Regions from separate parts of the Bradyrhizobium sp. AUGA SZCCT0105 genome, predicted to be linked through region 2. Evidence: predicted binding sites of a transcription regulator. Region 2 holds the regulator's gene; the other holds the start of a gene.
What was found. The regulator HrcA, encoded in region 2, represses chaperone genes, less so after heat shock. The targets are predictions, from matches to a motif close to GTTAGCACTCNCNNNNNGNGAGTGCTAAC.

Region 1: the regulator HrcA is predicted to act here: its motif matches at 8,429-8,457, upstream of groES (co-chaperone GroES).

Annotation. Positions count from the first base shown of each region.
Region 1 covers NZ_JAFCMK010000018.1:30,159-41,909, forward strand. The annotation lists gene JQ573_RS38735 (SOS response-associated peptidase) at 1-357, opposite strand, end outside; gene JQ573_RS38740 (hypothetical protein) at 360-809, opposite strand; gene JQ573_RS38745 (hypothetical protein) at 820-1,188, opposite strand; gene JQ573_RS38750 (hypothetical protein) at 1,286-1,558, opposite strand; gene JQ573_RS38755 (response regulator) at 1,666-2,217, opposite strand; gene JQ573_RS38760 (PRC-barrel domain-containing protein) at 2,286-2,648, opposite strand; gene JQ573_RS38765 (hypothetical protein) at 2,752-2,943, shown strand; gene JQ573_RS38770 (glycosyltransferase family 4 protein) at 3,137-4,369, opposite strand; gene JQ573_RS38775 (hypothetical protein) at 4,366-4,587, opposite strand; gene JQ573_RS38780 (hypothetical protein) at 4,598-4,927, opposite strand; gene hspD (small heat shock protein HspD) at 4,995-5,450, opposite strand; gene hspE (small heat shock protein HspE) at 5,929-6,381, shown strand; gene JQ573_RS38795 (Hsp20/alpha crystallin family protein) at 6,475-6,966, shown strand; gene JQ573_RS38800 (NADH dehydrogenase ubiquinone Fe-S protein 4) at 7,019-7,735, shown strand; gene JQ573_RS38805 (hypothetical protein) at 7,713-8,000, shown strand; gene JQ573_RS38810 (hypothetical protein) at 8,104-8,307, opposite strand; gene groES (co-chaperone GroES) at 8,573-8,887, shown strand; gene groL (chaperonin GroEL) at 8,936-10,558, shown strand; gene JQ573_RS38825 (hypothetical protein) at 10,761-11,108, shown strand; gene hspA (small heat shock protein HspA) at 11,701-11,751, shown strand, end outside.
Region 2 covers NZ_JAFCMK010000010.1:94,998-106,748, forward strand. The annotation lists gene JQ573_RS33975 (penicillin-binding protein activator) at 1-812, shown strand, start outside; gene hemW (radical SAM family heme chaperone HemW) at 1,006-2,163, opposite strand; gene rdgB (RdgB/HAM1 family non-canonical purine NTP pyrophosphatase) at 2,150-2,785, opposite strand; gene rph (ribonuclease PH) at 2,797-3,510, opposite strand; gene hrcA (heat-inducible transcriptional repressor HrcA) at 3,684-4,772, shown strand; gene grpE (nucleotide exchange factor GrpE) at 4,937-5,542, shown strand; gene JQ573_RS34005 (hypothetical protein) at 5,588-5,827, opposite strand; gene pncA (bifunctional nicotinamidase/pyrazinamidase) at 5,904-6,614, opposite strand; gene JQ573_RS34015 (hypothetical protein) at 6,711-7,646, opposite strand; gene dnaK (molecular chaperone DnaK) at 8,221-10,122, shown strand; gene dnaJ (molecular chaperone DnaJ) at 10,317-11,447, shown strand; gene JQ573_RS34030 (class I SAM-dependent methyltransferase) at 11,548-11,751, shown strand, end outside.

The sequences.
Region 1 (11,751 bases), on a different contig from region 2:
GCAGCGGTGCTCTGGACCCAGCCACCGTGTCCAGTGTTTGCTCTTCACGTTGCGGATGTTGGTCGTGCCGCTGTCCGGCTCCATCCGGAGCAATTCCTTAAAATCGACGGTCTTACCCTTCGCTTGCAGCTTTTCGGCCCGCTTCTTCGTCGCGTCCATGAGCGCCTTCGACGACGACGGCATGCCCCAGCGGGCAAGCGCGAGCTCCCGGCCGTCCGCGCCGTTGCGGACAATCGGCGCCCTGTAGTCGGGAAAGACGCCGGGCATCGGCGCGAGGTTGCCGACGTAGCGGTTGACGACGCGGAAGAGCGCGCTGATCGCGGCCTGGTTGGTCGTGATGCTGTAGAGGTTGCACATCGTCAGGTCTCCGGAGCGGCCTGGCGAGGGCGCTGGGCCAACTGTAGCAGCGTGGCAGCGGGCCGGCGATTAGCCTTGGCGCATTTGCTGCAGCGAAGTCGACTCGCCAAGTCATGGACGAACGTGGTCGGCGGATGGCGCAGCGCAGCCAAATCGACGTCGCGCTTGTTCTTGCAGCGCGAGCACTCGATCTCGAGCCATGGGTAGGTCCCGTTCACGGCCTGGTCGATCGTGGGAGACGGATCGATTGGACCGCCGTCCGCCCACATCCGCTCATTCCAGGACTCGCAGAGTAGCTTGTCGGCCTGACGGATCAGGGGCTCGCCTTTGGAGCGGGCCTCGGCGGCTTGGGCGGCGAGGATGCTGGTCATGGCGCGGGCCCGGCCGAGCTCCTTCTGCAGCGCCTTGCGGTCGCCGCCGCTAAGCGGGGTCGGGTGGTGCCTCGGCGCCATCCGGGCGCGATCACTCGAACGACGGCCAGCAGCCGTCTTCCTCATGGCGACCGGTGCGCTGCGAGCACGTGTTGTCCAAGAGCCGCCGCACGACATCCTTCCAAAGCGCCTCTCGACCATAGAGGCGAACGGCGTCCACCTTCTGGACCTCGACCACTCTGGCGCAGCGCCGGCAGCCCACCCTGAGCAGATGCCTAGGAATTTGGTCCAACCGCAGCGCCGCTTCGGATGGGCTTGACCGCGCCTCGGCGCGAGGATCGTCCAGGAGCGCCTGCCAGTATTCCGCGGGCAGATCCGCGTCGGGAGCCAATCCGGGCTTCTGGGACACGTTTCTGCCGACGAGAGCGGCCATTTTATCCATCTGCTTCGGTCTCGGCATGGGCCAGCTCGCGGGTCGGTCGGACATCGTTGAATTAGAACATTAAGAGAACAAATGTCGAGTCCGATCGGGCGATGGAACTCGAGAGAGGCCCTGATCAGGATGCCAGCTGACCACTTTGCTCCCGTGCGCATTCGGGACACGTGTCGCCAAGCTCGTCGAGGACATTTCTTATCAGTGCCACGACGGCTCGATTGGAAAGCCCGACGAGTGGATCGCGACGCGCGATCTCCAAGGCACGCTCCTTGGCATGGGGGTGACCGACGGCATCTCCCGGTTCTAGCAAGCTCAGTGCGGTCTCGATCTGCGCGAGCAGTCTTTCGATTTCCTCGCGCTCGTTCGGTCCAGGATCGCTCTCCAGTTGCGCCATGAGCCGTTCATGCGTGCCGCTGCGGCGGTGAGTGTGGCCGTCACGACGGCAGATTCCACCACGCGGAGGCGCTCAGCGATGCCATCCCGGCGAGACCCTGGACGATCTCAAGCGGCGCGCGTCCTTTTCGAGAGAGGACAGAGGCCTGCTGCGGGACTGGATGGCGGTCGCGGCGGCTCGCGCCGCTGCCGAGTGCAGGGCCAAGCCATCGCCGCCACGCTGACGATCCGCTGATCCGCGCCGAAGGATCGCAGCCTCCCAGCGATCCGGTTCAACCCGACCCGGTCCCGGTATCGAGTAGCTGCGAGACGGCGGCAGCCAATTGCGCCGGCGCAAAGGGCTTCTCGATCAGAAGGCTGCCATCGACGCCCTGCGATTTCCAGACCGGCGCGCTTGGCGCTCGTCATGTAGACCACGGGAAAGCCAGGCGCGATCTCCCTAACCTGCCGCGCCAGATCCCATCCGCTGATGCCACCACCCAGGTTGACGTCCGTCAGCAGCGCCTGACACCCTTCGTGGCCGTCGCGAAAGGTCGACAGGGCCGCCTCTCCCGAATGGACCGAGCAGGCCTCGAAGCCGCCGTCCGACAAGGCGTCCTCGATGAAGCTGCAGATCAGCACTTCATCCTCCACGACCAGGACACGAACGGCGTTACTCACTCTTCAAGTCTCCTCGACAGCCCATGCGGGTCGTCTGGCGTGACGGCGGGCGCGTTGGCCCGCCCGCCTCAAGCCACCGGCACGCCGTAGTAGGCGTTCACGGAGCGCGTGGTGGCGGGGTCGCTCCAATTCCAACTGCTCTCGTCGGCATATTTGGGGGCGCCGCGGAGCTGGTCCTGGGTGATGCCGCTGACGTAGCCCGCGAGGTTGGTGTCGTATTTCAGCGCCTGCCAGGGCAGCGGATAGTGATCGTCACCGATGCCGAGCAGGCCGCCGAAGCTCAGCACCGCGTACGAAACCTTGCCGCTGACCTTGTCGATCATGACGCGCTCGATATAGCCGACCTTTTCGCCGTCGGCCCCGTAGACGTTCGTGCCCTCGACCTTGTCGCTTCCGATAAGGCTGAACGTCTCGCGATCTTCCATGGCCATGTTGACCTCCCGGATGTTGTCTTCCGGAGTCAACGGGGAGGACGATGGCTCCGTTCCTGGCTGAAGCCATGGTGGCCTCGTTCTGGATGAGCGGAGTTCGAGGATGGAGCTGACCGAGCTGGAGCGCGAATTTTTGAGGAAGCTGCTCGGCGAATCCTGGGTCAGCCCGCCGATGTTCGACCATGAGATCGTGGCACGGCTGGTGGAGCTGGGTCTCGTGGAAACCGAGCCGCTTCCATCTGGCGATATCGAATACCGGATCACTGACGCGGGCCGAGCGGCGGCTACCGCGTAAACGTAGATCGGCAGATGCAGAAGGTCCTGAAGGGCATCGGCCGGTGATCAAAAGGGTGGAACGGAGGCAAGGCTGGGGCGGCATCGTCGGAGCTTGCACGGCACTAGGCCGCACACGCCTCAGGACCAGCCACGGGGAGTGCGGATCTTAGCGCCCTGGTGATGCGATCGCCGGACAAGGACGCCGACGGAATTCAGGCCTCCAGCCCCAGGCTCGCGCCACATCCTGAAGTTCGTTTTTGCTTCGCCCCCGCTGCGCCCTTCCGACGACCTTCTTCGGGTCGCATGATGACCTGTTCAAGCGCATCCAGCCGACCTATCGCGGGCGACCCTTCCAAACTACCCGCGGCCTTCGCGGATAAGGCGGCAACGGCCGAAATCTTGGTCTGCCGCGCAGCGTGGCTACGGAGAATGGAGTGGTAGATTTTCACGTAGTCCGATGCCATGCGACGGGAGGAGAACCGCTCCTCGAAGCGCATCCGGATCGCTTTCCGGTCCAACGCCAACAGCTCTGGAATGGCCTGCACCGCCTCATCGAGGCTTGAGACGATGCGCCCGGTCAGCCCGTCCTCGACGATCTCGGGGACCGATCCGCAGCGGAAGGCAAGCACCGGCGTTCCGCAGGCCATGGCCTCGATCATGACCAGCCCGAACGGCTCGGGCCAATCGATGGGGAAAAGCAATCCGGCCGCCCGGCCGAGAAACTCGGTCTTGGCGCTCTCGTTGATCTCGCCAACGAACTCGACGTCCGTCCCGTTCAAGAGTGGCGCAATGACCTCCTGGAAGTAGGCCTCGTCGACCTTATCAACCTTCGCCGCAATCTTAAGCGGCACGCCCGCAGCCCGCGCAATGGCAATGGCGCGGTCGGGCCGTTTCTCGGGCGAGATGCGACCAAGAAACGCAAGGTAGCCGCCCGCCGACGTCCAAGTCGACTTGTGAAGATCGAGCGGGATGCCGTGATATACGGTTCCGACGAATTTCGCGCTGGGCAATGGCGCCCGTTGCGCATTGGAGATGGAGATCAGCGGCATCTCCGAAAACCAGCGATAGAACGGCATGTGATCGGCAAGGTCCTGCCGGCCATGCAGCGTCGTCACTGTCCGTCCGGACTCCGATCGGAACAGAGGAAAGTGCAAGTAATCGACGTGAAAGTGCAGGATGTCGAAATCGTCAGCGCGCTCCCGCACCTTGTCGAGCATCAGCGCGTGATGCGGGATCGGGTCGCGGGCGTCCGGATCGAGGCGCAAAGCCCGGGGCACGCACGGAACGAGTTCGGCGGAGGTGATGGAATCGCCGCTGGCGAAAAGCGTGACCTGATGACCTTGCCTGATCAGCTCCTCGGTCAAATATGAAACGACCCGCTCCGTTCCGCCATACAGCCGTGGCGGGACGCTCTCGAAGAGCGGCGCAATCTGCGCGATCCTCATTCATTCCTCCCGTACAGCCAGTCACACCCGTTAAAGGCCGACGCCAGTTCAGTGGCCCCGAGCGCGGGGATGACCCGCGAGCCGTCGGTCTGGACGTGGCGCGCCTGCACGGGCTTCTTTCTGTCGATGCTCCAGGTCTTCGCATCCTGTTGCAACCGGCTCGTCCAACGCTGCTCCAGACGGTCGATTACGTAACGGGGTAGACGGATATCTTCCATGGGATCCTCCTCACGCCGCCAGCACCCGCGACGTGGAAAACCGTCGCTTTGGCTTTCCGCCGGGCGGATTGCGCGGATTGCGTGGGCCGCCATCCAGATCGCATAATGCATCCAGGATGGCATCGATGCTGACAGGCGCCTTCAGTCCATGGGGCGCACGAAGCCCCGGACATGACGCAATCGCCGAAGCGTCGGAAGCCCAGGAGGCGAGGATCGCCCGCTTCTCGGCCAGCGAAAGCGACGGATGCCTAACCACGTCCTTGGGATGCTCGAAGACGGTGCCGGGGTGCAGGAGCGCTTGGAAGTCGAAGACGTTGTCGGTGGCGGTCGTCGGCCGCATGTTTTCCTCCCTTCGAAGACGAGTGGATGGACGGCCCGTAGACCGGGCCGCCGCAATACGTACTGGTTCAAGCCGCCCTGGATTCGAGCTTGTGCAGGTTGTCCGGCGTCGCTCCATTGATGGCGATCCGTCGCGGCTTCATGGCCTCGGGAATCTCCCGGACGAGTTCGATCTTGAGCAGACCGTTGTCGAAGGACGCGTTCTTGACCTGAACGTAGTCGGCCAGGTTGAACTGGCGCTTGAACGCGCGGGTCGAGATGCCGCGGTACATAAATTCGCGTTCAGTCTTGTCCGTCTTGTTGCCCTCGATCGTCACGACGTTCTGCTCGGCCGTCACCGAGATTTCGTCGGGAGAGAAGCCTGCCACCGCGAGCGAAATCTGGTAGCGATCGTCGCCGAGCCGTTCGATGTTGTAGGGCGGGTAATTGTCCTCGGTCGCGCGCTGGGCGGATTCAGCGAGGTCGAAAAGGCGGTCGAAACCGATGGTCGAACGCCAGAGCGGTGAGAAGTCGTAACTGCGCATAGCCAGATCCTCCACGGAGCAAAATGGTTACGAGCGGCACCGGACACGACCGGTGCCCGTCTCTGGATTCGCCGAGCCCGTCAGGCGCCCGGAGAGCCGCCCTGCGGCGGCGACTCGAAAATTAGAGAAACCGAATTTGGTTTCAAGGGAGGCCCGGAAAATTTTCATGCCTGGGCCGTCTGGTTAACGGGCTTCCGCTGCGCCACCAGGGCGTCGGCGACATGAGGCCCGAGACTTTGCCCGTCGTCGGCCGAAGCGGCGACATTCGACTTTCCAGGTTTCTTCATGTGGCACGACCGGTCCGTCGGCCGGTCGCTTTTCGCGTCCTACACTCCCCTTGAAACGAAATCGCCCCATCCTAGTTTTTGTGCAGCCACGCGGGAGCGTGGCGCCGGATGCCTCTTCGGGTCCGGCAGAGGCCATCGGGGAGATACTCCGATGTTGCTCCTATCCATATTGCTCAGCGGAGGATGTGGTTATGAGAACCTACGATCTATCACCCTTCTGGCGCTCGACCATCGGGTTCGACCGCCTCTTAGACCTGGTGAACGATACGGTAGACGACGGCGACACTTTCCCGCCGTATGATATCGAACGCATCAGCGAGGACCAGTACCGGATTTCGCTGGCGCTGGTCGGCTTCACCCCGGCCGACGTGGCGATCACCGCAGAGCGCTCGACGCTCACGGTCGAAGGCCGCAAGGCCAACGAGGATGAACGCGACTACCTGTATCGGGGAATCCCCGTCCGGCCCTTCCGGCGCGTATTCAACCTGGCCGACTACGTCCAGGTCAAGGACGCGACGTTCGAAGACGGCCTGCTCAGGATTGCCCTGGCGCGGGAAGTGCCGGAGGCGCTGAAGCCGCGTCAAATCACGATCGACGTTGCCGGCAACGACCACCAGAAGAGCGATCGGACACAGGCGGCCTGACACCGGCTGCTGCCCAGCGAGCCGCTGCGCGGCTCGGTTCGCGCTGCGGACTGCTGGTCGATTGACGACCAAACCCGAGAAAGGAGGACCACAATGGCACTACGCGAACTCATTCCATGGAACAACGGCTCCCGCAATGTACCTGCGCGACGCACCGAGGGCGACAACCCGTTTCTTTCGCTGCATCGCGAGATGAATCGGCTCTTCGACGACGTATTCCGCGGCGTCGATATCGACCGGTTCGCCCCGCCGGCGACGATGGGGTGGCCCAGCGTCGAGCTCAACGAGACCGACAAGGAAGTGAAGGTTATCGCCGAGCTTCCCGGCATCGAGCAGAAAGACGTCGAGGTCGAACTTGCCGACGGCGTGCTGACGATCAGCGGCGAGAAGAAGAGCGAAACGGAAGACAAGGAGCGTCGCTTCAGCGAGCGCCACTATGGACGTTTCGAGCGGCGTATTCCCGTCGACGACGTCGACCAGGATAACGTCGCCGCGTCGTTCAAGAACGGGGTCCTCACCGTCACGCTGCCGAAGTCACCTACGGAACAGCGGAAGGTGAAAAGGATCGCCATCAACGGAAAGTAAGACGAAGCGGACGGGGGGCCGCCCCCGCCCGCCTGGTTCGAAGGAGGCGTTCATGAACATCGCGCCTTTATCGACACATTCGGACTTTACGACGCGTCGGCCCGTTTCAGAGACGCCGGTGACGAACTCGGTATTTCCGGCGGATGCGCAGGCCGTGATCTACAAGGCTGCCCCCTCGCCGATGACTTCGGGACGGGCTCGCGCACAGCGCTGGACGCTGCGTTTCGAGCGCCGCTCGGCCCCGTACATCGAACCGCTGATGGGTTGGACCGGCGACGACGATCCCCTCTCCCAGGTCAAACTTTCGTTCCCGTCCGCCGCAGCCGCCATCGCATATGCGCGCCGCCAAGGTCTGCAATACTCAGTGCAGGGCTTGCCGGCGCAGGGGGCGAAGCCGCGCCTGGTTTCGGACAATCCCGAGGTTGAGGGCCTAGCCGCCAGCCAGCAGCGGCGCCGACGGCTGGAATGGATTGAGCGGACCCTTGGGCCGGAGGTGATCCGCCACGGGTCCGGGCCTGGGGCTGAACCTGCCGAGAGCTACGCAGATCCGCAACAGGTGCTGCTGGACAGCAATCTGTCGCCGGCGCGAAAGCGCGACATCCTGCGGCGCTGGGCTCTTCATGCCTCTAAGATTGAGACGGAGCACTCGAAAGGTAACTTGCTGGCGACGCCTTCCCATCTCCAGGAAGTGATCGACGCGCTACTCGATCTCGAGGAGCCGCAGATTACGGCAGCATCCTTCGAGCATGTCGACAGAAAGGCAAGCTGACTTCGCGCAGGTGGTCGGCCCGCTCACGGCGAGGCGCCTCGCCTATCTTTCCGAAACAGAGGTAGCGCGATCATGGATGTTGAAGAATAAGTCAGAGTTTGATGCCATGGCAAAGGCAACCAAATTCTTGCGCAAGCAGGCCGACAAAGCCGAGCGAAAGGCGAGAGTGACCGCTGATGCAAACCTTTTGAACTTGGCAAAGGCCTATCGCACTCAAGCGGACGTGTTGAAGGCCAAGCGAAAGCAGGTAAAGAAGCGACGATGACCCAGGCATCTGAAATTGGCCTTTGATCTTCAAGCCGCAGGATCGGCAACAATGGCGCGCTTTCATCTCGCCGGGGCTTCGGGCACCGCGCCTCAGTTTGCCTTCATCTGAAATTGGCGATCGAATCGTGCTTCGCCGGCGCCATCTCCAAAGGACTCGATGCAGCGACCTGCGGGCTTGGCGGCTCGATCTCCGCCGGTTTTGACCCGTCGGACGAACCCAGAATGAACAGGAGGCCGGCGACCAACATGAGACCCGCACACAGCACCGCCAGACCAGCAATCACCAGGTCGCGATAGTCGTCCATGGTCGTCGTTCTTGGCGGAGTCCAACATTGCGCAGACGACCTCAATCCGCGGTCAGCTACGGAGGGAGGGCGGTGAATGGAAGATCAACTGGTCGCGCCAAATTCGCCGTTCAAGACCGCGGTTGGCAGTCGGACGGCCGGAGTGACAAAAATTTTTCAAAGACCTCTTGAACGGCCGTTTTTCGGATCCTAGGTCGTTTTCGCCCGGGGGCCGGTTGCCCGGACCCGGTTTTTGGACATCGCTGAACTGACATGGAGGATGTGCATGCATTTCCGCCCACTGCACGACCGCGTGCTTGTGCGCCGCATTGATGCCGAGGAAAAGACCGCCGGCGGCATCATCATTCCCGACACCGCAAAGGAGAAGCCGCAGGAAGGCGAGATCATCGCCGCGGGCTCCGGTGGCAGAAACGAGCAAGGCCAGTTGATCCCGATCGATGTCAAGCCGGGAGACCGCGTTTTGTTCGGCAAATGGTCGGGTACCGAAGTGAAGATCGACGGCCAGGACTACTTGATCATGAAGGAGAGCGATCTTCTGGGCGTGGTCGACAAGACCGGCTCGGTCAAGAAGGCCGCCTGAGCACAACTTACGAAGCCGACAGTCATTGAGGAGAGAGGAGCAACGAACATGGCTGCCAAGGAGGTGAAATTCTCCACAGACGCCCGTGACCGGGTGCTGCGGGGAGTGGATACGCTGGCGAATGCGGTCAAGGTCACGCTCGGCCCCAAGGGGCGGAATGTCGTGATCGAGAAATCCTTCGGTGCGCCGCGCATCACCAAGGATGGCGTGACCGTCGCCAAGGAGATCGAATTGGAGGACAAGTTCGAGAACATGGGCGCGCAGATGGTGCGGGAGGTCGCCTCCAAGACGAGTGACCTCGCGGGCGACGGGACCACCACCGCGACCGTGCTGGCCCAGGCCATCGTCAAGGAAGGCGCGAAGTCCGTCGCCGCCGGCATGAACCCGATGGACCTCAAGCGCGGCATCGATCTGGCCGTCGAAGCCATCGTCAATGATTTGAAGGCGCACGCCAAGAAAGTCACCACCAACGAGGAGATCGCCCAGATCGCGACCATCTCGGCCAATGGCGATATCGAGATCGGTCGCTTTCTTGCCGACGCCATGCAGAAGGTCGGTAACGACGGGGTCATCACCGTAGAGGAAGCCAAGAGCCTCGATACCGAGCTCGAGGTGGTCGAAGGCATGCAGTTCGATCGCGGCTATGTGTCACCCTACTTCGTCACCAATGCCGAGAAGATGCGGGTCGAGTTCGAAGACCCCTACATCCTGATCCATGAGAAGAAGCTGTCGACCCTGCAGTCCATGCTGCCGCTGCTCGAAGCCGTCGTGCAGTCCGGCAAGCCGCTGCTCGTCGTTGCCGAGGATGTCGAAGGTGAAGCGCTCGCGACCCTCGTCGTCAACCGGCTGCGCGGCGGGTTGAAGGTCGCGGCCGTGAAGGCGCCCGGCTTCGGCGATCGCCGCAAGGCCATGCTGGAGGACATCGCGATCCTGACGGGTGGCCAGGCGATCTCGGAGGATCTCGGCATCAAGCTCGAGAACGTCACGCTCAAGATGCTCGGCCGCGCCAAGAAGGTCGTCATCGACAAGGAGAACACGACCATCGTCAACGGTGCGGGGTCCAAGAAGGACATCGAGGCCCGCGTCACCCAGATCAAGATGCAGATCGAGGAGACTACCTCCGACTACGATCGCGAGAAGTTGCAGGAGCGGCTTGCGAAGCTCGCCGGCGGCGTCGCGGTGATCCGCGTTGGTGGCGCGACCGAAGTCGAGGTCAAGGAACGCAAGGATCGCGTCGATGACGCGATGCACGCGACCAGGGCGGCAGTCGAGGAAGGCATCCTGCCCGGCGGCGGCGTCGCGCTGCTGCGCGGCCTGAAGGCGCTCGATGCCATCAAGACCGTGAATGCCGACCAGAAGGCCGGCGTCGACATCGTGCGCCGCGCGATCCAGGTGCCGGCGCGGCAGATTGTGCAGAACGCCGGCGAAGACGGCTCGCTGGTGGTCGGTAAGCTGCTGGAGAACTCCAGCTACAATTGGGGCTTCAATGCCGCCAGCGGCGAATACCAGGACCTGGCGAAGGCAGGCGTGATCGATCCCGCCAAGGTCGTTCGCACCGCGTTGCAGGATGCGGCTTCCGTCGCCGCGCTGCTGATCACGACGGAAGCGCTGATCGCCGAGAAGCCGAAGAAGTCCGAGCCGGCGCCCGCAGCGCCGCCGATGGACTTCTAGCCAAGATCGAGCCCGGCCGCCACCGGCCGGGCTCGACCACTAACCAAAAGAGAAAGGAACGCAAAGCACAAGGAGACCCAGATGAGCACACGCATGCAATCTCGATCGCGCAAGAGCGGGGCGACTGTAATGCATTGGCTCATGTTCGCCCTCAGCCTTCTCACGATCGCCTGGATCAGTTTTCGACCGATTGGAGGATGAGATGATCAGAGATCAAACCGTTGTCTCCGCTCATGCGGAGAACCGCAAACAAGCCTTCGGACAGCGCGTGGTCCGCGGGATTCTCACGGCCTCGATGACAGCGGTCCTGGTCCTGCCGTCGCTGGCGGCTTGGGGGGTGGATGGCCCGCGCAGCAAGCCGGAGTCGGGGCAGGTTTTCGGGACGATCGCGCTGCCGCCGATCCCGTATCTGGATTCGATGCCCTGGTTGACGTGGGGCGCCGGCGTGAACACGTTGAAGGTCGACATGCTCCTTTCACCGATCCTGGACCCATCGGGAATCAAGCTTATGCCGGAAGACCGCAATAGGGAGAGACCAGCGATCGGCTAGTTTCATTCACTCACCGGGATGCGATCTCGACCGATTGCGCTGATCGCATCCCCCGGCCGGCTCCCCCCTCGCTATTCGATCATGTCGGACGTACTGACCAGCGTCCGGTTTCCGCCTGAGACGCTCGTATTTGAGCGGGCCGCCAGGGTCCGATCCTTCGTGGTTGAGAGCCAACGCAGAGCAATCGAGCATTGCGGCGACTTCTCAAAGCACAGGATCTCGCTGCAGAACATCGCCAAAGGCTCACCCGGTTGGTCGAACTGGCCGAAGCGGAATTGCAGCGTTTACACGCCTGACGATCGAACTCAGTACGATATTGCCGCATCGCTTACCGACGCAGGGGCGTCTGGTAAGGCCCCTGAAGACCCCTCGATGGCTTTGCCTAATTTTGAAGACGTGCTCCGTGGCTCGGTAACATTGGGTTAGTTTTCGGACAAAAATTCTCCGCTTTCTACTTGAAACCAAAAGGCGATTTGCTAGTTTTCTGCTCGCCGCGACAAGCGGTCCGGGCGCCCTAGGGGCCCGGCGGAGACGGGCGCCGGAGGTGTCCGACGCCTGCTCGTACCCATCTTGCTCCTTGGAGGATTTGGCTATGAGGACTTACAACATCAGCCCCCTGTGGCGATCAACTATCGGCTTCGAC
Region 2 (11,751 bases):
TTCTGGGACCGCTGTTCGCAGGCTCGGTGCCCGCCACCGCGCAACTGACGCGGCCGCGCGGCACCTCGGTGATCGCATTCTCCACCGATTCGAGCGTCGCCGGGCGCGGCGTCTATCTGCTGAGTTTCCTGCCGGAGTCCGACATCAATCGGATCGTCGACTATTCCTCGGGGATCGGAAAACGCTCGTTCGCCGCGATGGTGCCGGACAACGCCTATGGCAACGTGGTCGAGGCCGCGTTCAAGCAGGCGGTCGGCCGCAAGAACGGCCGCGTCGTTGCCTTCGAGAAATATGGCGCCGACCGCGCGACGCCGGCGCGGACCGTGGCCCAGGCGCTCGGCCAGGCCGACGCGCTGCTGCTCGCCGACGACGGCGATTCGGTGGTCGCGACCGCCGACGCACTCACCGCAGCGGGTGCCAATCTGCGCAACATCCAGCTGCTCGGCACCGGGCTGTGGGACAATCCGCGGGTGTTCGCGAGCCCGGTCCTGCAGGGCGGCCTCTACGCCGCGCCCGATCCGTCCGGCTTCCGCAGCTTCGCCGGCCGCTATCGCGCCAAATACGGCGGCGAGCCGGTGCGCACCGCAACGCTTGCCTATGACGCCGTGGCGCTGATGGCGGCGCTGGCGCGCACCCAGGGCGCGCAGCGTTTTGCGCCGGAGACGCTGACCAATCCATCCGGCTTTGCCGGCATCGATGGTCTGTTCCGTTTCCGCTCCGACGGCACCAATGAACGCGGCCTTGCCGTCATGAAGGTGGCTTCCGGCGGCGGCACGCCGGTCGCCGGCTCGCCGAAGAGCTTTGGCGCTTAACTTTCGTCAGGCGGTCAAGCTGCCTTGTCGAGCGCCGGAACCCGCCAGCTACTTTGCATGGGGTTGTTTTCGATATTTTGGCAGCGTGCACCTAGAGCGTTTTCGAGCGAAGTGGATACCGGTTCGCGTGAAGAAAACGCGTCAAAACAAGAATCTGGAGCCCCGTTCCGATTCAATCGGAACGGGATAGGCTCTAGGCGGCGAGATCCGCGACGACCGCGTCGAGCACCGGAAATCCCGACTTGGTCACGCGCAGCCGTCCGTCGGCATCGACGGCGATGGCGCCTTCCTCGCGCAGCATCGCGATCCGGTGCGGGTCGAGCTTGCGGCCGGAAAGCTTCGCATAGCGCGTGGGATCGATACCTTCGGCGAGCCGCAGCCCCATCAGGAGGAATTCGTCGGCGCGCTCTTCGCTGTTGAGGCTGTCATCGGTGACGACGCCATGGCCCCGCTCCTCGACGTTCAACAGCCAGGCCTCGGGGCGCCGCTCGGTCGCGGTTGCGTGCCTGACGCCGTCGATGTCGAGCCTGCCATGCGCGCCGGGGCCGATACCGGCATATTGCTCGCCGCGCCAATAGACGAGGTTGTGCTTGCACTCGGCGCCGGTGCGGGCGTGGTTGGAGATCTCGTAGGCCGGCAGTCCTTCGCGGGCGCAGACCTCCTGCGTCACGTCGTAGAGCGCGCGCGCGGTCGCTTCATCCGGGGTCTGCAATTTGCCGGCGGCATGCAGCCCGAAGAACGGCGTGCCTTCCTCGATCGTGAGCTGATAGAGCGACAGATGCTCGGCCGCTTCCGAGATCGCCTGCTTCAATTCGTTGGCCCACATCTGCGGCGTCTGGTCGGGCCGCGCGTAGATCAGGTCGAACGAGTAACGGTCGAACGCGCTTCGCGCGATCGCAACCGCGTCGAGCGCTTCGCGCGCGGTATGCAAGCGGCCCAATGCCTTGAGCGACGCATCGTCCAGCGCCTGCACGCCGAGCGAGACGCGATTGACGCCGGCTGCGCGATAGCCGCGAAAGCGCGTCGCCTCGACGCTGGTCGGATTGGCCTCGAGCGTCACCTCGACATCGCGCGAGACCTGCCAGTGCTTGCCGATCGCATCGAGCACGGCGCCGACGGTCTGCGGCTGCATCAGCGAGGGTGTGCCGCCGCCGAGGAAGATCGACGACACTTCGCGTCCCGGCACCCGTGCCGCCGTGGTCTCGATCTCGCGGGCGAACGCGCGCACGAAGCGCGCCTCGTCGACCGGCGCGTGCCGGACGTGGCTGTTGAAATCGCAATACGGGCATTTGGACAGGCAGAACGGCCAGTGCACGTAGACGCCGAAAGCTTCTCGTTCAGCGTGGCTCAAGGCAGATCTCCGCGAGCTTCACGAAAGCGCGGGCGCGATGCGACAGGCCGAGCCCGAGCGGCGGCAGGCCGTGCTTCTCGATGCTGCTCATCTCGCCAAAGGTCCGCGTGTGCCCGTCGGGCAGGAAAGCCGGATCATAGCCGAATCCGGCGGTGCCGCGCGGCGGCCAGACCAGGGTTCCATCGGCGCGGGCCTCGACCTCTTCGAGGTGATCGTCCGGCCAGGCCACGCACAGTGCGGAGACGAAGTGCGCACTTCGGCGGTCCGGCGCGGTGGCGCCGCGCTCCTGCAGCAGGCGCTCGATCCGCGTCATCGCCGCCATGAAGTCCTTGCCCTCGCCGGCCCAGCGCGCCGAGTAGATCCCGGGCGCGCCATCGAGCGCGTCGACCACGAGGCCGGAATCGTCGGCGAAAGCCGGCAGTCCCGTCGCCTTCGCGGCCTCGATGGCCTTGATCGCCGCGTTGGCGCGAAAGCTGTCGCCGGTCTCCTCGGGCTCGGCGAGACCGAGCTCGCCGGCCGACACCGCCTCCACGCCGTGCGGCGCCAGCAGTTCCCGCATCTCGGCAAGCTTGCCGGGATTATGGGTGGCGATGACGAGCCTTCCGGTGATTCGGCGGTGCATGACCAATCTGACTACGCCACCGCGATCTTTTGCAAGTCGACCAGACGCGCGACACCTTTGCGCGCCAGGGCCATCAGCGCCAGGAATTCACCTTCCGAGAACGGCGTCTTCTCGGCGGTGCCCTGCACCTCGATGATGCGGCCGTCGCCGGTCATGACGAAATTGGCGTCGGTGTCGGCCTCGGAGTCCTCGGCATAGTCGAGATCGAGCACCGGCGTGCCCTGGTAGATGCCGCAGGAAATCGCCGCCACGTTGTCGCGCAACACGTTGGTCTTCAGCATGTTGCGGGTCTTCATCCAGTTGATGCAGTCGGCCAGCGCCACCCAGGCACCGGTGATCGAGGCGGTGCGGGTGCCGCCATCGGCCTGGATGACGTCGCAATCGACCGTGATCTGGCGCTCGCCGAGCGCCTCGAGGTCGACGGCCGCGCGCAGCGAGCGGCCGATCAGCCGCTGGATCTCGACCGTGCGGCCGCCCTGCTTGCCGGCGGAGGCCTCGCGGCGGGTGCGTTCCAGGGTGGCGCGCGGCAGCATGCCGTATTCGGCGGTGACCCAGCCGCGGCCCTGGCCCTTCAGCCAAGGCGGCAACCGCTCTTCCAACGTGGCGGTCACCAGCACATGGGTGTCGCCGAACTTCACCATGCAGGAACCCTCGGCATATTTGACGACGCCGCGTTCCAGCGACACGGGACGCAGTTCATCGGGCGCACGGCGGCTTGGCCGCATTGGAAATCCTCCAGAATTCCGAGAAAGTGGGTTGGGCGTGCTTGTAGGAGGGGGAAGGGGCAGCGGCAAGGGTTTTCGGCCCCGGTATGGTCCGGTGCCGGGGGGCCGAATGCATGCTTGTCACCGGCCTCCGGGAGCGACAGATTAGGCAGCAATTGTGAAGGACTGGGAGTGTGACGCACCACGATCCGATAGGCCTGATCGCCCCGCATGCCGGGCTCGCCCAGCTCAACGAGCGGTCGCGCGACATTTTTCGTCAAATCGTCGAAAGCTATCTCGCGACCGGCGAGCCGGTCGGTTCGCGCAATATCTCGCGCCTGATCGCGTTACCGCTGTCGCCGGCCTCGGTCCGCAATGTGATGTCGGATCTCGAGCAGCTCGGCCTGATCTATGCGCCGCACACCTCGGCGGGCCGGCTGCCGACCGAACTCGGCCTGCGCTTCTTCGTCGACGCCCTGATGCAGGTCGGCGACCTCACCGAGGCCGAGCGGCAATCGATCCAGACCCAGCTTGCTGCCGTCGGCCGTGCGCAATCGGTCGAGGCGGCGCTTGGCGAAGCGTTGACGCGGCTGTCGGGGCTGACCCGTGCGGCGGCGGTGGTGCTGACGCAGAAGTCGAACGCGCGGCTGAAGCACATCGAATTCGTCCGGCTGGAGCCGGAGAAAGCGCTGGTCGTGCTGGTCGGCGAAGACGGCCAGGTCGAAAACCGGGTGCTGGCATTGCCGCCGGGCGTTCCCTCCTCGGCCCTGATCGAAGCGACCAATTTCCTCAATGCGCGGATTCGTGGCCGGACGCTGGCCGAAGCGCGGCTCGAACTCGAGACGGCATTGACGCAAAACCGCGCCGAGCTCGATCAGCTCACGCAAAAGGTCGTCGCGGCCGGCATCGCGAGCTGGTCCGGCGGCGAGAGCGAGGACCGCCAACTGATCGTGCGCGGTCACGCCAATCTGCTCGAGGATCTGCATGCGCTGGACGATCTCGAGCGCATCAAGTCGCTGTTCGACGATCTCGAGACCAAGCGCGGCGTGATCGATCTGCTTGGCCGTGCCGAGCGCGGCGAGGGCGTGCGGATCTTCATCGGCTCGGAGAACAAGCTGTTTTCGCTGTCGGGTTCCTCCACCATCATCGCGCCCTACGGCGACGCCCAGGGCCGGATCGTCGGCGTCCTCGGCGTGATCGGACCGACGCGGCTGAACTATGCGCGGGTGATCCCGACCGTCGACTATGCCGCGCGCATCGTCAGCAAGATGCTGGGTGGCTGAGCGGACTGGATTTCGCCTTCATTTGACGGGTTTTCTTCGCCCGAACTGGAGATCCCACTGCCTGAGGCCGGTATGTTGCGCTTGATTTTCGCCGCCCAAAGCACGATATCCCGGGCAGCAATCCCCAAGATTTGAACCGACGCGAGTTTTCGAGAAGGCAAGCCATGACCGATCCGAACCGGGCCAATGATAACACCGAGAATTCGGCGCCGACGGGTGAGCCCGTGGTCTCGAAGCCCTACATCATGCCTGACGATCCCGAGGTGGGATCGGTTGAGGCGCTGACCAAGGAACTCGCCGAGGCGCGCGACCGGACGCTGCGCACGCTGGCCGAGATGGAGAACCTCCGTCAGCGCACCCGCCGCGAGGTTGCCGACGCCAAGACCTACGGTATCACCGGCTTCGCCCGCGACGTGCTCGATATCGCCGACAATCTGCAGCGCGCGATCGATGCCGTGCCGGCCGAGACCAAGGAATCCGCCGATCCCGGCCTGAAGGCGCTGATCGAAGGCGTCGAGCTGACCGAGCGTTCGCTGCTCAACGCGCTGGAGAAGAACGGCGTGAAGAAGTTCGATCCGATCGGCGAGAAGTTCGATCCGAACTTCCAGCAGGCGATGTTCGAGGTGCCGGACACCTCGGTGCCGTCGGGCACCGTGGTGCAGGTCGTGCAGGCCGGCTACATGATCGGCGATCGCATTCTGCGTCCGGCGCTGGTCGGCGTCTCCAAGGGTGGCGCCAAGGCGGCCCCGAGCGCCGACATCACGGTCTGATCGCTTCGACGCCAGCCCTGAAGCTGCGAGCTTGCTGCTGTCGTTTCACGGCAGCGGCTTCTTATGCGCCTTCGGCCAATAGGTGCCGAAGCTCCAGAGATTTCCTTCCGGGTCACGGCAGGCGAAATCGCGGCTGCCATAGTCGGTGTCACGCAGTTCCATTTCGTCGCGGTAGATCACGTGCTCGGTGAATCCGATCACTGTCTTGAGCCAGCCGATCATCGCCTCGGCGTCCTTGCAGCGCAGGGTCGGGTAGATGCGCGGGGATTCGATGTCGTGCGTCATGGTCGCGCCGTCTCGCGGTAACCTGTAATTCCGACAATCGCCTCAAGCTCGGCCATGCGGATCTCGCGCGGAATGCCTACGCGATGTCCGACGACTGGATCCGCTTGACGCCGGCCTTGTCCATGTCGGTCCAGGCCTTGGCGAGCGATCCCTGGGTGTCGATGCCGCGGCAGGCGTCCTCCACAACATAGGTTTCGAAGCCGGCCTTGCGCGCATCGAGCGCGGTCCATGCCACGCAGAAATCGGTGGCGAGCCCGGCCACGAAAACCCGCTCGACATTGCGCGCCTTCAGATAGGCGGCAAGCCCCGTGGTAGTCTTGCCGTCGGCTTCGGTGAAGGCGGAGTAGCTGTCGACGTCCTTGTGAAAACCCTTGCGGATGATCAGCTCGGCCTGCGGGATCGCGAGATCCTTCGACAGCGAGGCGCCGTCGGTGCCCTGCACGCAGTGGTCGGGCCACAGCACCTGCTTGCCATAGGCGAGGTCGATGGTCTCGAACGGCTTCTTGCCGGCATGGACCGAGGCAAACGAGATGTGTCCAGGCGTGTGCCAGTCCTGCGTCATCACCACATTGGCAAAGCTCTTGGCGATCTTGTTGATGACAGGCACCACCTGCTCGCCGTCCTTCACCGCGAGGCTGCCGCCGGGCAGGAAGCAGTTCTGGACGTCGATCACGAGCAGCGCGGAGCCATCGTCGGGCTTGATCGCAGCCGCCCAGAGGCTCCTGGGAACCAGGGTCGCAAGCGCCAACGTGCCGAGGCCTGCAAATATCTGTCGTCGATCCAACATCGCGCCCCTCCTCGCTTTGATACCGCGCGAGGAGGCTAGTTCCGTTCGGCGAACGGCGAAAGTGGGATTTTTCCAACCGGCCTTGCGAAGGGCCGATCAGCCGCGCGGCTGGATGCCGTCGCGGACCGCGCGGAAGCGCGGGAAGGCCGTCTCCCAATCGGTGCGCGGCGAGCTGCCGATGACCCGCAGCGATGTCTGCGCGCCGAACCGCAGCCACTGCACGATGGTCACCGGGGTGTTGTCCTTGCCGCTGACGGCGTCGATCCGGGTCTCGAAGCCGGGCTGGCCGTCGATCCGGATCGGTTCGGACATGGTGATCCGCCCGTCGCGCACGCCGGGGATCGTGGTGGCGATCTGCTGGGCAAAGCGGCCGCGATCGTCGGGCGTGGCCGGCGCCGAAGTGATGATGCCGAGCAGCATGAAGGGCTTGGCCTCAAGGGCCTTGTCGTCGCCGTCGGCCATCAGCAGCGCTGCGCCCGGCGCCAGCATGCGGATGTTCTTGAAGCTGCTGAGCTCGGTGACCTTGAACGGCATCATGGCGAGCTGTTCGTCGACCGGCACATCCTTGCGGATTTCGGCGGAGGCGAACATCTGCCGGACGGCGTCGTCGGTGTAGATCTTGCTCGCGTTCTCCGGCACTTGCACCGCGACATAGCCGGAGAAGGTCGGCCCCGGCAGGATCATGGAATAGCGCCGCACATTGCTGGCGCCGTCGCGGGCGCTCTCCACGGTGTAGTAGGCGAGGCCGGCCGGCGTCTCGAGGCTCTCGGGCTTGATGTTTCCGGTGCCGGCGGGGTTGGCCTTGAAGGCCGTCACGACCTCGTTGTAGGCGTCCGCGGGCAGGTCGGCGATCAGGACCTTGACGCCTTGGTCCTCGGTCTCGAAGCCGATGAATGATTTGGCGCGGACGAGGCCCACCAGCGGTTTCATCCCGACATGCGCGCCCGGCGGAAACACCACGTCGGCGGCAAAGCCACGACAGGTGGCAGCAATCAGCAAGGCAACCGCAGCGAGAACTCGAAAAGGCGTCATGGGGGATCTACCGGTTTTGCTTGGTGGCCGCGCAACGGGGCCGGTGCAGGGCTGGATGGCCTCTTCAGTCGGACCGCTTTTAGCGGTTTTGATGGCCCTGCAACAGGCCGCCAAATCTCCGCCCCGGACCGGCCAGCTCGATTCCATAGGCTTTTCGCCTTGATTGGCAGGCACTTTCCAGTTTCCCGAGGTTTCCAGGAGCGACCACCTGCGGCCGCCAGCGGCCAAACAGCGCGCCCTCGACCCGTGCGCCGCTCTCGCATACGACGTTTGTGAGCGTTCACTCAACAGCGCTGTCGTCGCGCCGTTGATGTCGCGGTCGACGACGGGCGGCATTCTTGCCGATTTGTTAACTTGGTCTGGGCTTGAACCGGGGCCGCAGCCGGGCTGACACAATCTTTCAAACGTCAGTCTTTTCAGGCCTCAACGTTGCGTCCAGTCCTTGCGGGCAGGACCCTCTCTCCTATATCAGGCTCACCGTCGCAATATCGCGAGTATGTGAACGTCTGGGGGTTCGGTACGGAGCGCCGTCAGGGCCCAACCAACCTGCCGTAGCAAAGAGGATATCAAAACCATGGGTAAGGTCATTGGGATCGACCTCGGCACCACGAATTCGTGCGTCGCCGTGATGGATGGCAAGAACGCCAAGGTGATCGAGAATGCCGAGGGCATGCGAACGACGCCGTCGATCGTTGCTTTCACTGACGATGGCGAGCGCCTCGTCGGACAGCCGGCGAAGCGCCAGGCGGTGACCAATCCCGAGCGTACGTTCTTTGCGGTGAAGCGCCTCATTGGCCGCCGCTATGACGACCCGATGGTCGAGAAGGACAAGAAGCTCGTTCCCTACAAGATCGTCAAAGCATCGAACGGCGATGCCTGGGTCGAAGCCGACGGCAAGACCTATTCGCCCTCGCAGGTCTCGGCCTTCATTCTGCAGAAGATGAAGGAGACCGCGGAGGCGCATCTCGGCCAGAAGGTCGATCAGGCCGTCATCACGGTTCCTGCTTATTTCAACGACGCGCAGCGTCAGGCCACCAAGGATGCCGGCAAGATCGCCGGCCTCGAAGTGCTGCGCATCATCAACGAGCCGACGGCTGCCGCGCTCGCCTACGGTCTCGACAAGACGAAGGCCGGCACGATCGCCGTGTACGACCTCGGCGGCGGCACCTTCGACGTCTCGATCCTCGAGATCGGTGACGGCGTGTTCGAGGTGAAGTCGACCAACGGCGACACCTTCCTCGGTGGTGAAGACTTCGACATGCGCCTGGTCGGCTATCTCGCCGACGAGTTCCAGAAGGAGCAGGGCATCAACCTGCGCAACGACAAGCTCGCCTTGCAGCGCCTGAAGGAAGCCGCCGAGAAGGCCAAGATCGAGCTGTCGTCGACCACGCAGACCGAAATCAACCTGCCGTTCATCACGGCTGACCAGACCGGTCCGAAGCATCTGACGATGAAGCTGACCCGCGCCAAGTTCGAGGCGCTGGTGGCCGACCTCGTCGAGAAGACCATCGAGCCGTGCCGCAAGGCGCTGAAGGATGCCGGCCTGACCGCCGGCGAGATCGGCGAAGTGGTGCTGGTCGGCGGCATGACCCGCATGCCGAAGATCCAGGAAGTGGTGAAGCAGTTCTTCGGCAAGGAGCCGCACAAGGGCGTCAATCCCGACGAAGTCGTCGCGATCGGCGCTGCGATCCAGGCCGGCGTGCTGCAGGGCGACGTCAAGGACGTGCTGCTGCTCGACGTGACCCCGCTGTCGCTGGGCATCGAGACGCTGGGCGGCGTGTTCACCCGCATCATCGACCGCAACACCACGATCCCGACCAAGAAGAGCCAGGTGTTCTCGACGGCCGAAGACAATCAGGGCGCCGTCACCATCCGCGTCTTCCAGGGCGAGCGTGAAATGGCGGCCGACAACAAGATGCTCGGCCAGTTCGATCTGATGGGCATTCCGCCGGCTCCGCGCGGCATGCCGCAGATCGAGGTGACCTTCGACATCGATGCCAACGGCATCGTCAACGTCTCGGCAAAGGACAAGGCGACCGGCAAGGAACAGCAGATCCGGATCCAGGCATCCGGCGGTCTGTCCGAGGCCGACATCGACAAGATGGTCAAGGACGCCGAGGCCAATGCGGCCGAGGACAAGAAGCGCCGCGAGGCGGTCGACGCCAAGAACCATGCCGATGGCCTGGTTCATTCGACCGAGAAGGCTTTGGCCGAACACGGTTCGAAGATTCCGGAGACGGATCGTCGCGCCATCGAAGACGCCGTCAGCGACCTCAAGGAAGCGCTGAAGGGCGACGACGCCGAGGCGATCAAGGCCAAGACCAACACGCTGGCGCAGGCCTCGATGAAGCTCGGCGAGGCCATGTACAAGCAGCAGGCCGAGGCCGATGCGGCCAAGGACGCTGCGAAGGATGACGTTGTCGACGCGGAGTTCACCGAGGTCGACGACGACAAGAACAACAAGAAGTCTGCTTAAGCGGGCTTGCGATCATGGCCCTCACACCAAAGAGCACGCGACGCGTCTCGGAGGGGTGGGGGTCATTTTTCTTTAAGGCGATCGCTGCATCTTCCAGACAGGCGCAATCCTTGACGCAATCCTTGACGCAATCCCTTGCGCAATCCTCTGCGCAATCCTTGGCGATCGCGACGAACTTCGGACGGAATTGAAGGATGTCCACCAAGCGCTGCTATTACGAGACCCTCGAGGTTGAGCGGAACGCGGACGAGACCAAGCTGAAATCGGCTTTCCGCAAGCTCGCGATGAAATGGCATCCGGACAAGAACCCGGGCGACGCCAGCAGCGAGGTCCGGTTCAAGGAAATCAACGAAGCCTATGAGGTGCTGAAGGACGGCGACAAGCGCGCCGCCTATGACCGCTTCGGCCATGCCGCTTTCGAGCAGGGCATGGGCGGCGGCGGTCCCGGCTTCGGCGCCGGCTTCGCCTCCTCCTTCTCCGACATCTTCGAGGACCTGTTCGGCATGGCCGGGCAGCGCCGCGGCGGCGGCGGCCGTGAACGCGGTGCCGACCTGCGCTACAATATGGAGATCACGCTCGAGGAGGCCTTCCAGGGCAAGACCGCGCAGATCGAGATCCCGGTCTCGGTGACCTGCGAATCCTGCTCCGGCACCGGCGCCAAGGCCGGCACCAAGCCGAAGACCTGCTCGCATTGCGGCGGCGCCGGCCGTATCCGGCAGGCCCAGGGCTTCTTCACGCTGGAGCGGACCTGCCCCGGCTGTCAGGGCCGCGGCCAGATGATCGAGGACGCCTGCACCTCCTGCGCCGGTTCCGGCCGGGTGACGCGCGAGCGCACGCTGTCGGTCAACATTCCCCCGGGCGTCGAGGACGGCACCAGGATTCGTCTCGCCGGCGAAGGCGAGGCCGGTGTCCGCGGCGGACCGCCCGGCGACCTCTACATCTTCCTGTCGCTGACCACGCACCAGTTCTTCCAGCGCGACGGCGCCGACCTGCACTGCCGCGTGCCGATCTCGATGGTGACCGCAGCCCTCGGCGGCGAGTTCGAGGTGCCGACCATCGACAAGAGCAAGACCAAGGTGAAGGTGCCGGCCGGGACCCAGTCCAGCCGCCGATTCCGCATCGCATCAAAGGGTATGCCGGTGCTCCGCTCGCGCCAGACCGGCGACATGTATGTCCAGGTTGTGGTCGAAACGCCGCAGAATCTGACCAAGAAGCAGCAAGAATTGCTGATGGAGTTCGAAAAACTGTCGTCCGGCGCAACTCAACCGGAGGCAGCGGGTTTCTTCTCTAAGGTCAAGGACTTCTTCGGAAGCCGCTCCGTCTAGCCGCAGTCGTTATGCTTGACCGTAACGACTTCGATCTATACGTGTTTATGACTGTTTTCTGACAACCGCTCGATTGTGCGCGGTCCCGCCTGGTAGCGACATGCCTCTGCAATCGTCCGTGCGTGCGTCGAAGAAGCCCCTCCGTCTCGACGACGAGGTTCGATTTCTCCGTTCATGGATCGAGAAGCCGCTGCATATGGGCGCGGTGATGCCGTCCGGGCGGCTGCTCGCACGCACCATGGCGCAATATGTCGATCCCGAAGCCGAAGGACCGGTTGTCGAGCTCGGACCCGGCACCGGTGCG